DNA from 3 places in the Rummeliibacillus sp. TYF-LIM-RU47 genome. Region 1 is predicted to be linked to each of the others. Evidence: riboswitches for the same ligand, from Rfam matches in the RefSeq annotation. Region 1 holds a riboswitch; each other region holds the start of a gene.
What was found. A riboswitch is a leader RNA that binds a small molecule or an ion and turns the genes downstream of it on or off. The one in region 1 is predicted to bind S-adenosylmethionine.
Positions count from the first base shown of each region.

Region 1 (5,385 bases):
TAAACCTTTGGAATCCGGTCATACTAATCATGTGGCCGGATTCCTTGCGTATAAATAAGTGTCGCTCTACAATAGTAGGAGTATTTGTAGAGGAAAGAAGGAATGTTTATGCCAATCAATTTAATACAATATCCTAACTGTACAACCTGCAAAAAAGCGAAAGCTTGGCTGCTGAATCACAATATTCCATTTACGGAGCGTCACATTGTTGAAAGTACGCCTTCTGCGGAAGAAATTAAATCGTTTTGGAAGCTTAGTGGCTTGCCGCTGAAAAAGTTCTTTAACACCTCTGGGAAGAAATATCGTGAACTTGAGCTGAAAGATCGTCTAAAGGATATGAGCGAGGAAGACCAGCTTGCATTGCTTGCGTCAGACGGTATGCTTCTAAAGAGACCTATCGTTACAGATGGTCAAAAAATCACCTTAGGTTTTAAAGAAGAAGATTTTGAAAATACATGGAAGTAGCTTATAGAATTGCTTGTTTTTAGATAAGGATTATGTCAAAATTAATATGAATATAAATACATATTTGGAGGGGTAGAAATGAGTAATATTCCAGCAAGTTTGCGTTATTCAGAAGAGCATGAATGGGTGAAAACAGAAGACGGTAAAGTACGCATCGGCATTACAGAGTTCGCACAATCTGAACTTGGCGATATCGTATTCGTAGAACTTCCAGAAGTAGGCGACGAAATCGTAGCAGACGAACCATTTGGTAGTGTTGAATCTGTTAAAACAGTTTCAGAATTATACGCGCCAATCTCAGGTAAAGTAGTTGAAATCAATGGAGAGTTAGAAGACAGCCCTGAATTCGTTAACGAATCACCATATGAAAAAGCATGGATGGTTGTTGTAGAACCTTCAGATTCATCTCAAATCGATGCGCTATTATCTGCTGAACAATACGGCGAATTAATCGAAGAATAATCTTATTCAAGCGCCTCACTATTCTGTGTTGGCGCTTTTTATATCAACTGAGAATATCGTCTGACTATCCAATGAGGAGGTGCGGGCATTGCCTGATAAAGTGCTTATAGTAGAGGGAAGGCAGGATAAGCTTCAAATAGCACCTCTATTGACAGAAAGCATTCCAATTATATGCACCAATGGAACGATTAGCGCAAGCAAGCTAGAAGAGTTGCTAACCCCTTACGAACAATATGATTTATACACATTATTCGATGAAGATTACTCAGGCGACCGCTTGCGGGCACTGATGAAAAAAGAGTATCCAGAGGCATATCATTTGCGTACACTCTCCTTATATAGACAGGTAGAAACGACTCCAAGAAAATATTTGGCAAGGGTCTTGTTAGCAGCAGATTTCGAAATTGACCCTGCTTATTTTATAGAATAGGGATGATCCAATCGATGCAAGAATGGTCAATTGAAGAATGGGAAAACACGAAAAAAAGCGGCCAATTGTGCGCTTTTTATCTCTATACGCCCATGTGTGGTACATGCATGGTTGCCTCTAAAATGATGGAGGTCATCCAGCAGACATTCCCACAAATCCCAATGGGCAAAATCAATTTGAATTATGCTGAAGAACTGGCATATGAATATCAGGTGGAAAGTGTTCCTTGCCTGTTAATCGCTGAAGCTGGCGAAGTGCATGACAAAATATACGCTTTTCAGTCTGTGTCATATTTGTTTGAAAAGTTTCAAAAAAAGGATTGACGAACAAAATTCAGCATGTTAAAGTAACTAGCATAACCTAATTAAATATTGCGTTGCTCTTATTAAGAGAGGTGGAGGGAAGTGCCCTATGAAGCCCGGCAACCGTCACAGTTTGTGATATGGTGCCAATTCACACAAAGTGTAAACTTTGGAAGATGAGAGAACGGTTTTCGTATAAATACAATACGTAAGGCCTTTCTGTTTATCTTTAACAGAAAGGCCTTATTTTTTTTGATGAAAGGGGTTTGGCTATGATTCTCTTAAAGAATGTACTAAAAAAATATAAAACAGCAAGTGGATCCCTTACAGCTGTCCAAGATGCCAATTTGACGATCGGAAAAGGTGAAATATTTGGAATTATCGGTTACAGCGGTGCTGGTAAGAGTACAATGATTCGTTTGTTAAACGGGTTGGAAAAACCGACTTCAGGCACCGTACAAGTGAGCGGGTACGATATATCCACCATTAAAGGAAAAGAGCTGAGACAGGCAAGACAGAAGATCAGCATGATATTCCAGCATTTCAACCTGCTATGGTCGCGGACTGTGGAAGAAAATATCGCCTTCCCTCTTGAAATAGCGGGCGTTGGAAAAGAGGCACGCCAAAAGCGAGTAAGCGAATTAGTTGAAATGGTTGGCTTAAAGGGAAGAGAGAAAGCTTATCCATCCCAATTGTCAGGTGGGCAAAAACAGCGCGTAGGCATTGCAAGGGCATTAGCCAATAATCCAGAAGTGTTGCTTTGTGACGAAGCAACCTCAGCGCTTGATCCGGAAACAACAGATGCGATCCTAGATTTGCTTTTAGACATTAATGAAAAGCTGGGCATTACAGTTGTGCTTATCACACACGAAATGCATGTTATCCGCAAAATCTGTCATCGAGTGGCCGTGATGGAGGCTGGACAAATCGTAGAGCAAGGTAATGTTCTAGAAGTGTTCCAATCGCCAAAAGCAGACATCACAAAAAAATTCGTTTCTCAGGTAACAGAGTCGGCAGAACATAAAGAATCGATTTCACAAATGCTGGATGATCCAAACAGCCAATTAATTCAGCTGACATTTGTCGGCAAGAAAGCTGAGCAGCCAGTGATTTCACATCTGATTCGCACATTCGATGTGGATGTAAATATTGTGCACGGAAATATTTCCGCTACCAAAAGCGGTCCATATGGCACACTGATCGTTCGCATTGCAGGCAATGAAGAAAATATAAATAAAGCCATTCAATACTTAGATGGGGAAGACGTTAAATCGGAGGTGATCCAACATGCTAACTAAGTTATTTCCAAATGTGGATTGGCTAGCAATGTGGGAAGCAACACAGGAAACTATTTATATGACAGTAGTCTCAACTGTGTTCACCTTTGTCATTGGACTTTTATTAGGAATTATCCTATTTTTGAGCAGTCCCAATCAATTATGGGCAAATAAGCTAGTCAATTGGCTGACAGGATCAGTCGTGAATATTTTCCGCTCTATTCCATTTATTATCCTGGTCATCCTCCTTATCCCATTTACTAACATGCTATTGGGAACGATTCGAGGAGCGAACGCAGCATTGCCGGCATTAATTATCGGCGCTGCACCTTTCTACGCGAGACTAGTATTGATTTCTTTCCGGGAGATTGATAAAGGGGTGATCGAGGCAGTCAGATCTATGGGCGCTAAAACAAGCACATTGATTTGGAAAGTCTTAATCCCAGAATCATGGCCAGCTTTAATCTCTGGCATTACAGTGACAGCTGTAGCATTAGTCGGCTATACAGCAATGGCGGGCATCATTGGAGCAGGAGGCCTAGGCGACTTAGCCTTTTTAGATGGATTCCAACGTAGCCGTACCGACGTCGTATTCGTTGCCACTGTGTTTATATTAGTCATCGTGTTTGTTATCCAAATAGTGGGTGACTTTATTACAGCAAGGCTTGATAAACGATAATTTGGTTGAACCGTTCAGACGTTCACATAAAACGAAAGGGAGTTATGAAAAATGAAGAAACTTGTAGCAGGAATTCTTACCGCATCGTTGGCACTTAGCCTAGCAGCATGCGGAAACAAAGACAAAGCAGGATCAGACAAAGAATTGGTAGTGGGTGCATCTAATACACCACATGCTATCATTTTGGAAAAAGCGAAGCCTATTCTTAAAAAAGAAGGCATTGATTTGAAGATTGAAAAATATCAAGATTATGTTTTACCGAACAAAGATTTAAATTCGGACGATCTGGATGCCAACTACTTCCAGCACATTCCGTATCTTGAAGAACAAATGAAAGACAATAACTATGATTTTGCGATTGCCGGCAAGATTCACATCGAACCAATCGGCGTCTATTCACAAAAATATAAATCACTTGATAAGTTGCCAGATGGAGCGACTATTCTAATCTCCAACTCTGTGACTGACCAAGGTCGTACACTTCAATTGCTTCAAGCAAACAAGTTGATTACGCTTAAAAAAGGTGTAGATCCTACTAAAGCAGTCATTAAAGATATTGATGAAAATCCGAAACACTTAAAAATCGATGGCGGCACTGCACCTGAAATGCTAGTGCAAATGTACAAAAACGGGGAAGGCGATGCAGTTGTCATCAACTCTAATTTCGCCATTGATGCTGGTTTAGTCCCAACAAAAGATGCTATTGCTATTGAAAGCTCTGATTCACCATATGTAAACGTAGTAGCAGTGAAGAAGAAAAATAAAGACAACAAAGCAGTGAAAAAACTAGTAGATGCCCTTCATTCAAAAGAAATCCAAGACTTCATTACGAAAGAATGGAAAGGGTCAGTTGTACCGGTTTCTAAATAAAACAAAAAGGTGTAAGCATTTAATGCATACACCTTTTTTATAATTTAAATTGCGATAGTCGTGAGAATAGTTGGCATACAAAGTCTAAAAAGATTTTTTCAGAAGGAGCCAGGTCACGATTGCGTGGATAGATAACCCCAACATTACGTGTGAATGGCGGATTGGTGAGCGTCAACTTAGCTGTACGACGAGGTGTAGCATCGTAAAATGCACTTTCCGGTAGTAAGCTTACGCCGATTCCTGCGGCAACCAAGCCCTTTAAAGCATCTAAATCTTCACCCATCGTTGTGATATGTGGTGTAAAACCGACGGATTTGCAAGCTTCTACAGCAACCTGGTGTAGTATGTAATCTCTAGGAAACACAACAAAAGGATCTTTGTGAAGGTCGGCCAATTGGATTTCCTTTTTATTTGCCAGACGATGATTTTCAGGGACCAAAGCGGCGATGTTTTCAGTAAAAAGTATTTTCATATCAATCGATTCTTCGTTTGCTGGAACGGGCCCTAAGAAAGCTAAGTTTAATTCACGATCCTTTACAGCCTGAATCAGATAGCGATAAGACCCTTGGCGTAATTGAAAGGAAACCGTCGGATGTTCTTTCTTGAAGGCTGATATGATGGTCGGCAGCAAAAAACTAGCCAGGCTTGTAGGAAAGCCGATTTTAATCGTTCCTTCTTCAGGGTTCAAGTATTCTTCAATCTGTTTTTGTGCAAAGTCGATGGCTTTCAATGATTCCAGTGTGTGTTCATAAAATACTTTGCCTATAGGCGTAAGCTTCACATTTCGACCAATGCGTTCAAATAGTTTAACACCTAGTTCATCCTCTAAATTGGCGATTTGCCTGCTGACTGCTGATTGTGCCACTTGCAGTTTTTCAGCAGCAATCGAAATATGCTCTC
Region 1 covers NZ_VVIR01000002.1:185,657-191,041, forward strand. Annotated here, with positions in the region: gene F0527_RS12230 (arsenate reductase family protein) at 109-465, shown strand; gene gcvH (glycine cleavage system protein GcvH) at 544-927, shown strand; gene F0527_RS12240 (toprim domain-containing protein) at 1,016-1,357, shown strand; gene F0527_RS12245 (thioredoxin family protein) at 1,372-1,680, shown strand; SAM riboswitch class I at 1,737-1,842, shown strand; gene F0527_RS12250 (methionine ABC transporter ATP-binding protein) at 1,932-2,957, shown strand; gene F0527_RS12255 (methionine ABC transporter permease) at 2,947-3,615, shown strand; gene F0527_RS12260 (MetQ/NlpA family ABC transporter substrate-binding protein) at 3,667-4,485, shown strand; gene gltC (glutamate biosynthesis transcriptional regulator GltC) at 4,523-5,385, opposite strand, start outside.

Region 2 (5,385 bases), on a different contig from region 1:
GAGGACGTGGCTTATTCGGATTGCTTACGAGGATTTTTGCTACTTCTAGGTCGACACCTAGCATCCGTTTCAATTGACTGCGCTTTTCTGTTAATATGCGATAGACCCCCTGGCCAACTGTACCGAAACCTAATATAGCAACCTTTACCTTTTTCAAAAAACCGCCTCCATTCTCTTAATCAATTAATCTACATACTGATGATTTTAGCTTACACAGAGTATGTTTACAAGATAATTCCTCCCATAAAAGACATATGTATTTACAGTGTGTTCATTCAATTCAAAATGAAAAGAGTGACAAGACAATCCATCACTCTTTTCTTTATTTATTTAAAAATCTTAGGAAATGCTGCTATTTCCCTGAGGCGAAGTGAAACTCATTAACAAATTATTTTGCTGCAACTTTTGGGCTTACCTTTGTGAATGCTTCTTCTAGTGCAGAGATGATATCATCGATTGCTTCTAACCCAATAGATAAGCGAATTAATTCCTCTGGCACGCCTGATTTTTTCAACTCTTCACTGTTTAATTGTTGATGAGTAGTAGAGGCTGGATGAATAATCAATGAGCGGGCATCTCCTACATTTGCCACGTGGCAGAACAATTCGACATTGTCGATAAATTCGCGTCCAGCATCTCTGCCCCCTTTAATTCCAAATGTAAGAACAGAGCCATAACCATTCTTTAGATATTTTTTGGCAAGAGGAGCGAATTCGCTATCAGAGAAGCCGTTGTATCCTACCCATTCCACCTGAGGATGCTGACGTAAGTATTCAGCTACCTTTCTAGCATTTTCATTATGATAAGGCACACGAAGATGCAGTGTTTCAAGACCCTGTAATAACTGGAAGGCAGCATCTGGGCTAAGCGTTGGCCCAAAGTCGCGCAGCAATTGTACGCGCAGGCGTGTAGTGAAAGCTGCATTACTCACATCAATGCCATATCGGATGCCATGATAGGATTCATCTCTTTCTGTATAGTCAGGGAATTTACCTCGTGTCCAATCAAACTTGCCTGCATCCACCACAACACCACCGATTGTCGTACCGTGCCCGCCAATCCACTTAGTCGCAGAGTGAATCACAATATCAGCACCATATTCGATAGGATTGCATCCAATCGGTGATGCAAATGTATTGTCGATGATTAGAGGGATTTCGTGTCGATGGGCAACATCCGCAATACTTTCGATATCTGCTACTGAAAGACTAGGATTACCAATCGTTTCAACATAAATCGCTTTTGTATTTTTTTGGATTGCACCTTCAAAATCTTCAAGCTTCCGTTCATCTACAAATGTAGTATTGATTCCGTATCGTGGCAAAGTATTGGCAAATAAATTGTACGTTCCTCCATATACACTCGCAGCTGAAACTATATGATCACCAGCACGCGCTATATTTAAAATAGAAAATGAAATGGCCGCCATGCCTGATGATAAAGCAACCGCTGCTGTTCCACCTTCAAGCAGGGCTACTCGTTTTTCAAAGACATCAACAGTAGGATTCATGATTCGAGAATAAATGTTACCTGGCTCTTCCAAGGCGAATAATTTCCTTGCATGCTCTGTATCATTAAACCTATAGGCTGTAGTTCGGTATACCGGCACTGCAATTGCACCAGTTGTAGGATCAGGCGTTTGGCCTCCACGTACTGCTAAAGTCTCTTTACGAAATTCTGTCATTCTAATTCCCCCTAATATAGTTTGAGATGGAAATCTGAGGCATGTGGCAAGGATTTTCCAAAAGAAAAACCCTTCTTCACATAAGAAGAGGGTCATTAGCATTTTCCTCCCCTTATCTGTCAGATCCGCAATAAAGAATCTGTAGGAATTAGCACCATGTAAGATAACTTACTGGTTGCCGGGCATCGCAGGGCCTTTCCCTCCGCCACTCTTGATAAAGGTAATTTATTCTGTTCCATCTTGTTGTTGTAAGTATAGGTATTGCATTTTAAAAAGTCAATACTATTTTTTGATATTTCTAAATATTACATACAAGCGGATTCGTTTCGCTAGTCATTTCCTACAATTTCTCCTATAGTTAATTAAAGAAATCCACAAAATAGGAGTTGTTCTACAGATGGTTAAAGATTTATTGCGTAGCCATTCATCTGTTCGAAAATATACAGGTGAAGAGATACCAAAAGAGGTTGTACGAGATTTAATTGAAACAGCACAAATGGCTGCTACCTCACATTTCATCCAAGCATACAGTGTCATCTGGGTAACTGATGCTGACAAAAAGAAAAAATTAGGCGAGCTCTCTAACAATGAGTTCCAATTCAAAACAGCAGGTGCTTCTTTCTTATTCTGCGTTGACTTCAAGCGTTTGGAGGCTGCCGGCAAAAAGCAAGGTGTAGAAATTGTGGCTGATTCTGCTGAAAACCTTCTTGCAGGCGTAGCCGACGTAGCGCTATTTGCACAAAACTTTGTTATTGCTGCTGAATCAGAAGGATACGGTATTTGTTATATTGGCGGTGCGCGTAATAACCCAGCTGAGATCAGCGAATTATTCAATCTGCCTGAACACGTTTTCCCTATGTTCGCCATGACAATCGGAAAACCGACGAAAAGAAATGAAACAAAACCAAGACTTCCACTGGATGCCGTGCTGCATGAAAATAGCTATGATGAAGAAAAATACGATACATTACTTGATGAATATGATGCGACATTAGAAGAATACTACCAACATCGTTCATCGAATCAAAAAATGTCGAATTGGACAAAACAAATGGCTGATTTCTTAGTTGAACAGCGTCGTCCATTTATCAAAGACTTTCTTGCAACCAAAGGATTTACTTGGAAATAGAAAAAAGCTCTATAAGGTTTTTGGCTTTCGTCTACCTTATAGAGCTTTTTTAATTATTTTTCTTCGATTCCCTCTATAACCATTTCTTTTACTGGTAAAAAGACTTCGCTTGAATTCACATATTTCAGCTTTACAGTGTCACCTTCTTTCAGATAGACGGCGAGAGGAGCCACTTCTGAACTCACAATATAATTTTCTTTATTATCTAGCAAGAAGGAAACAGTAGTGAAATCCCCATTCTTTTCTTTATAAACGCGGACTATTTTTCCTTGAGCTTCTTTTTCTTCTGCTTCAGATGTTCCTTTTAACGAACTGTTGCCAATTCGGGAGATAATTGTTTTATATTGCCTTAATGCTTCATTTGGAGTTGCTGCAGATACTGAAAGTTCAGGCCTTGCTGCAGACACAATCGAGTAATTTTGCAGGAAGCCATTGGAATCTAATACTGGTACAAGCCAGCTAGCTTCACCGTAAAAATTGTAGATAATCGGCATAGAAGCACGCCATTTTTTCTCAATGAATTTTTTCTCAATGATTTGAATAGCACCCTGTGAATCCATATAGGATTCTTCTTTATTGCCTGTATAGTACGTTGCATGACCTGTGCGAGCGTCTGTTAAAGAGTAGCCAAGCATAGAATCTACGCCTTTTTTCGGGCTTCTAAAATCAGTGAAATAATACATGGTTCCATTCTCATCAAAAACAGGGCTGACATTTGCTTCTGTCCCTTCATCTGATGGCAATTTCACATCTTTCTTGCCGACTAGACTATTCCAAAAGCCATGCACATATTTGCCGAAATATTCATTTTGTCGACTTACCGCTTCTGGAGAGATTGCTCCGTCAATAAAGGCAGGTATTTTATCTAATGTATACGTTTTAGAAGCGCCTGTTTTTACATCTACCATAACAATGCCCTTTGGATCAAAGCCATTACGCGCAGAAATGAATTTTCCATACGTTCTGATGTAATACGGCTTGCCGTCATCGTCTACTTCCAATTGTGGATCGCCATAAAAAATTTCTTTTGGATTAGCAAGTCTCATGTGGCGTTCGACATTATTGTTAAAATAGCCAGAAGCTGTGTAAACCATTTCAGATTTAACGAACTTTGGATTGTTAGATGAATCGGTTGCACTCATAATGAGATACCCTGGCGAAACCTTCCCCTTCATCCATTTAAAAAAGTCAGAAAACTCAACGGGTGCAATATAAACATATTCGCCCGCTACTTTTTGGATCTGCAATTCTCCTAATTCATAATAGCTAGGATTTGGCACTTGGCTAAAGGCCTTCTTCATCTTATTTCGTGCGAATTTTGGTGGAACACTTGCAGGCGTTTTTGTGTCATCAAACGCTTTCATTTCCACTTTGTGATCCATATCCGCCGACTCAAATTTTTGATTGGCGTTAAAAACAGGAGCAGCTAAAAGATAACCAAAATAAATTAAACTAGCAAAAGCGATTAAACCTTTTATTTTACGTTCCATTCCTGTGGATAATAAAAGACCAATGATAGCAAGAACTAAAATAACAGGCCATATTACAGACCAATTTTGATCTAATTTAGTTACATAGAAGACAATGCTCGAAATTAATGTTCCTACAATAAAAATAAATAAGCCAAATTTTAATTTAAACGATGTTTTATGATCGCCCTCTGGTGTCTTGCTTGCAAGCGGCGTTACCAAAACCATTGCGATCAAACCGATTAACGCTGACATCGTAAGAGTTAGTGTCATGTATTACTCATCCTTTCTTATCCTATAAATACGGTTGGAGCGAATGAAAGTTTCAAAGAATTTATATGCTTGAGAAGATTGAGTTCCAACTTCATCAAATAGTTCAACTAGATTGGTATAATTACCCTCCAATTCGGGAATTCTTTAAAAAAAAGTAATTGGAGGATAAATAATGCCAGAAAAATATGGAAAGCTTCCAGAAAGCCCTCAATCTTATTGGATAGACTCTGTAAAGTTGCCCACATTTCCACGTTTAGAAGAAGACATTAATGTTGATGTCGTTATTGTAGGTGGTGGTATAGCCGGGCTTACTTCTGCTTTTCTATTAGTTAACGAAGGTTTAAAGGTTGCTATAATCGAGGCAGACCATGTGCTCAATGGGACTACAGGGAATACAACTGCAAAAATCTCAGCTCAGCATGGTTTAATCTATGATGAATTTATCAGGAATATCGGTGAGAACAAGGCAAAGCTTTATTATGAAGCAAATGCAGAAGCACTGCATTTCATTGAAAATACAATAAGTGAGCATAACATTGATTGTGATTTCTCTAAACAGGATGCCTACGTTTATGCGGTCACTGAAGAATATGCAATGAAAGTAAAAAAAGAAGCTGAGGCTTATGAAAAGCTTGGCATCAAAGGCGAATTGGTGAATAGCATTCCGTTTAATATCGATATACAGAACGGGATTGTAATGAAAGACCAGGCACAATTTCATCCATTAAAGTACTTGGCACATCTTCTACAACACATTACAGAAAAAGGCGGCAAAATCTTTGAAAATACAACAGCTGTCAACATAGAGACAAAGGAACAGCCAAAGGTTT
Region 2 covers NZ_VVIR01000001.1:22,048-27,432, reverse strand. Annotated here, with positions in the region: gene F0527_RS00210 (homoserine dehydrogenase) at 1-157, opposite strand, end outside; gene F0527_RS00205 (O-acetylhomoserine aminocarboxypropyltransferase/cysteine synthase family protein) at 389-1,684, opposite strand; SAM riboswitch class I at 1,794-1,905, opposite strand; gene nfsA (oxygen-insensitive NADPH nitroreductase) at 2,082-2,813, shown strand; gene F0527_RS00195 (YrzE family protein) at 2,867-4,555, opposite strand; gene F0527_RS00190 (FAD-dependent oxidoreductase) at 4,728-5,385, shown strand, end outside.
Region 2: linked by a shared signal. The riboswitch ahead of F0527_RS00205 (O-acetylhomoserine aminocarboxypropyltransferase/cysteine synthase family protein) and the one ahead of F0527_RS12250 (methionine ABC transporter ATP-binding protein) in region 1 are both predicted to bind S-adenosylmethionine.

Region 3 (5,385 bases), on a different contig from region 1:
ATTATTTTGCACCTTCTAATTCATATTCTTCTGGTTTCACTTGAATTTTGCCTAATTCACGATTAGCAAATTGGCGAATTTTTTCAACGGTTCCTCGAGGAAAATCAAAGGATTCCACTTTTTTTGCTTTAAGCTTTTCAGCTAAGTAATCTCCGGCTTTCCATGGGCTAACTGACTCCCCGCAAGTATAAACATCTACCGATGCAAAACCATACTCAGGCCATGTATGGATGGTTAAATGAGATTCAGATATAATCACAGCTCCCGAAACTCCATACGGATTGAAATGATGAAAAACAGATTCAACTATCGTTGCACCAGAATAGTCTGCTGCTTCACACATATATTGTTCAATTAATGCGTTATTCTCTATTATTTCACTTGGACACCCGTATAACTCAATTAATACATGTCTTCCTAAAGTATTTAATTCTAAACCCATTTACTTTTTCTCCTTTACGACCGTAATATGATTTTTTCTAGGTGAATCTGATAAAATATTACCAAAATTCTGGATATAATAATGATACTGTTCGATAACTTCTTTTGAAACGTATTCTCCAGGTATAACAAGAGGTATTCCTGGTGGGTATATCATGAGAGAATCAGCACTTATTCTTCCTATTGCTTCGTGAATGGGTATTTCTTCATGTTCTGCATAGTAAGCCTCTCTCGGTGTTAAAAGTAAAGTGTTTGCACTAAAAGGCGTAACGTGCGGGTATCGGATACTTTTCCCTTTGCCGTATTTGCGCTCAATATCAATTAAAGCAGTCACTAGCTTTTCTAAAGATTCTTTTGTATCAGCTGGAGTGATTACAGCCATAACAACATAACCTTCTGCTAATTCCATTTGAATATTATATTTTTCTTTTAGAAGCGTGTACACTTCAAAACCTGATAATCCGCTTTCATTCACTCTGATGACAAGCTTTGTATAATCATGCAATTGACTAAATCTATGTTTTACATAGCTATTCTTTAATACTTCAAAGGAAGTATGTTCTTCTATTTCAATGATTGTTTGTTCAATGATTTCTTTTAAAGAATGATAACGAATAGCACCATATAATGCTAATTCGTGCCTAGCAACATCCAAGGAACTCATTAGAAGATAGCTAGCACTTGTCGATTGGAGCATATTCAATGATTTTTGAATTTGTTCTCTCGAAATTCGATCGCTGTTTAAAAGCAAGATAGAACTTTGCGTAAGCGAACCACCAGTTTTATGCATACTCATTGTGACCAAGTCTGCTCCTGCTTGGATGGGGTCGGGCAAAGAGTCAACAAATGATAAATGCGTTCCATGGGCGCTATCCACAATCACTGCTATATTTTGCTTATGTGCAAGTGTGCAAATTTTCTCCAAATCATTCATCGTCCCAAAATAAGTTGGATACGTAACGAGCAGAGCTTTTGCGTTTGGATGTAATGTTAATGCCTTTTCAATCGTTCTTACAGAGACACCATGGGAAATTCCAAAGTGTTGATCCACTTCAGGTTCTAAAAATACTGGACAGGCGCCGCTCAAAATTATGCCATTCATTACTGATTTATGACAGTTTCTTGGAACCAGTATATGATCCCCTGGCTTACACGCCGATAGAATCATAGCTAAGATACCAATCGATGTTCCATTGACTAAAAAATACGCCGCTTTTGCCCTAAAAGCTTCTGCTGCTAACTGTTGTGCCTCTTGAATGACTGATGACGGATGGCTTAATAAATCCAATTCTTTCATCGAATTGACATCCATTTTCATCGTAAAGTCACTAAAGACATCGTTTAATGGGCTTTTTAAAGCTCCCATTTTATGCCCCGGCACATCAAAAGGGGTGGTATTTTTCTTTGCATAGTTAACAAGCGCTTCAAACAACGGCATCCGTTCTTGGGAACAAATATCATATTTTTCGTTAAGGATTTCTTGCAGCACTTGTGCCATTAACGAGTTGCTCCTGCTAAATCGCCTGCAACGGCTTCCCTTAAAGCACTTACTTTATCAAGCTGTTCCCATGGCAAATTTAAATCATGTCGCCCAAAGTGTCCATATGCTGCTACCTGTTTGAACTGAGGATTCCGAAGATTAAGCATATTGATAATTCCTCCAGGTGTTAAATCGAATGTCTTGCGAATAGCTTGCAGTAGTTGATCTTTGTCTACGGTTTCTGTTCCGAAGGTATCAATTGCGATACTTATTGGCTCACTAACCCCTATTGCATAAGAAAGTTGGATTTCACAACGTTTGGCAAATTTAGCAGCTACAATATTTTTAGCAACATAACGAGCTGCATAAGCTGCTGAGCGGTCTACTTTTGTACAATCTTTCCCTGAAAATGCGCCGCCTCCGTGTTTTGCTGCTCCTCCATAAGTATCCACGATAATCTTACGGCCGGTAAGACCTGCATCGCCATGTGGTCCTCCAATAACGAAACGCCCTGTTGGATTGATTAATGTATTTACATCTTCATTCATTCCAAATGTGCGAATTGTTTCTTGTACAATCTGTTCGTTTATATAATTCTTGAATTCAGCCATATTTACATCTTCATCATGCTGAATAGAGAGTAATATTGTTTCTATTCTTGGTTTAGTCGGATTTGTATAGTCGATCGTCACTTGAGATTTCATATCTGGGCGTGCCCATTTAAAGTCTCCAATTTTTCTTAAGAAAGAAGCTTTTTTCATCAAGGTATGAGCGATTTCAATTGCAAGCGGCATATATGTTTCTGTTTCATCCGTTGCATAGCCAAACATTATCCCTTGATCTCCTGCTCCAATCTCCTTTAGATCACTTGAAGAATCGACACCCATTGCAATATCTGGTGATTGTGTATGAACAAGTACTTGAATATTGCAAGTATGTCCGTCAATACCGAATTGTGCATCACTGTAACCAATCTCAAGTAGTGTGTCACGAGCAATTCTTTCAATATCTAATATGGCAGAAGTTGTGATTTCTCCCCCGATAATAACCATATTTGTTGTAGTAAATACTTCACATGCAACTCTTGAAAATGGATCTTGAGCTAAAGCTGCATCTAATACAGCATCCGAGATTTGGTCTGCGATTTTATCGGGATGTCCTTCTGACACAGATTCCGAAGTAAATAAAATTTTTTCAGTCAATATAATCCTCTCCTACTAAAAAATGTAAATATTAGCATACAAAAAAGCTCTCCAACCATTAGAAGGAAAGCTTCGATTAATATCAACTGCTTATCCTCTTATCGTTCACAAAACTTTGTACATTTTGTGCTCAGGTTGAGCCCCATGAACTGATAAATATCAGTTTGGTTTGCCACCGTATCTTAGACCCCTCGTCTCAACGGTTTTTAATAAGAGCAACTTTATTTTGCTAAGGCTTATAGTAATTGAATTCTTTTTGACTGTCAATCTATTTTTAAAACTTTTTTATTTTGTTGAATTAAAAATCTACTAAAAAAGCCCTCAATAATGATAAATAAAACCCCAAAACTCTTTTAACACTTAGAGTTTTGGGGTTCTCACGATAGAAAATTAGCGGTTCGGTACTCGAAGGACACGCATGGCATTTAACACAGCTAGCAATGTAACCCCAACGTCAGAGAATACTGCTTCCCACATAGTGGCAATGCCAAAGGCACCTAATAGCAGGAATATACCTTTCACACCTAATGCAAAGAGAATATTTTGCCACACAATCACTCGTGTCCGTTTTGCAATACCTATAGCTGCTGGTATCTTAGAAGGTTCATCGGTCATTATAACGATATCTGCTGCTTCAATCGCTGCATCTGATCCTAATCCTCCCATTGCCATTCCGACATCAGCACGAGCTAATACAGGTGTATCATTGATACCATCCCCAACAAAAATTAACTTTTCTTTAGAATTTTTCTGGGCATCAATTTTTTCGATTTCTTCTACTTTGTGTTGCGGCAATAATTCAGCATGCACCTCATCAAGCCCAAGTTTCTCGCCCACAGATTTCGCTACAGATGCTGCATCACCAGTCAGCATGATGGTCTTTTTTATGCCTAGTTCTTTTAAAGAACGAACTGCTTGAACAGAATCTTCTTTTAGTTCATCTGCTATAACAATATACCCAGCATAATTACGATTTAGGGCAATATGAACAATCGTTCCAATCTCACTAGGTTCCTTGAATGCTATGTTTTCTTTGTTCATTAGTTTTGCATTTCCAGCTAAAATTTCTTTCCCATCAACTGTTACTGCAGTACCGTGGCCTGAAATTTCATTGTACTCTTGTATATTGTCAACGCTTAATTCTTTCCCATATGCATTTCGTATTGACTGTGCGATCGGGTGATTGGAATGAGTTTCAGCAAAAGCAGCATATTCCAATAGGTCTTCTTTCGAAATATTACCAGATGGGCAAATGGTCGTGACTTCAAATACGCCTTTGGTTAAGGTACCCGTCTTGTCGAACACAACATACTTCACATTATTTAGAGCTTCTAAATAGTTGCTTCCTTTGACCAAGATACCCATCTTAGATGCTGCTCCTATTCCCCCAAAGAATCCTAATGGAATAGAAACCACCAACGCACAAGGACAAGAGATAACTAAGAATACCAGCGCCCGATAAATCCAATCCGAAAAAGTTGCGCCATTTAACAATAGCGGTGGTATGAAAGCTAATGCAGCAGCTACAATAACAACAACCGGTGTGTAATAACGAGCAAATTTCGTAATAAAATTTTCGGTTGGTGCTTTTCGACTGCTAGCATTTTGTACGAGATCTAGTATTTTAGAAACTGTCGACTCGCCAAATACCTTAGTTACCTCTACACTCAATAACCCACTTTTATTGATAAACCCACTTAGTACATCAGAACCAGACTGCACTTCTCTGGGAACTGATTCACCTGTTAGCGCGGATGTGTCTACCATGGAGTTTCCTTCTAAGACCTTTCCATCTAATGGAACCTTTTCGCCTGGTTTAATGACAATGATATCCCCAATCTTTACTTCATCAGGGGAAACTTTTTTTATTTCATTTCCGACTTTTATATTGGCATAGTCCGGTCTGATATCCATCAAATCGCCTATGGATTTCCGAGAACGGTTTACAGCAATGCCTTGGAATAATTCGCCCACTTGGTAGAACAGCATAACAGCCACACCTTCAGGATATTGCTTGATTGCAAACGCGCCAATAGTTGCAAGAGCCATAAGAAAATGCTCATCAAATACTTGCCCACGCAAGATATTCCTAAAGGCCCTATAGATGACATCCCCACCTACGATTAAATAAGCAAGAAGAAATAGAGCTAACTCATATATACCTAAAACAGGAGTAAACATGCCAAGCGAGCCTATAACTATACCTATTCCCAGTCGAACCAACACTTTTTTTGTATTTCCAGTTTCATGATTGTGTTCATG
Region 3 covers NZ_VVIR01000001.1:1,528,211-1,533,595, reverse strand. Annotated here, with positions in the region: gene speE (polyamine aminopropyltransferase) at 1-2, opposite strand, end outside; gene speD (adenosylmethionine decarboxylase) at 2-442, opposite strand; gene F0527_RS07745 (aminotransferase class I/II-fold pyridoxal phosphate-dependent enzyme) at 443-1,939, opposite strand; gene metK (methionine adenosyltransferase) at 1,939-3,126, opposite strand; SAM riboswitch class I at 3,219-3,339, opposite strand; gene F0527_RS07735 (heavy metal translocating P-type ATPase) at 3,514-5,385, opposite strand, start outside.
Region 3: linked by a shared signal. The riboswitch ahead of metK (methionine adenosyltransferase) and the one ahead of F0527_RS12250 (methionine ABC transporter ATP-binding protein) in region 1 are both predicted to bind S-adenosylmethionine.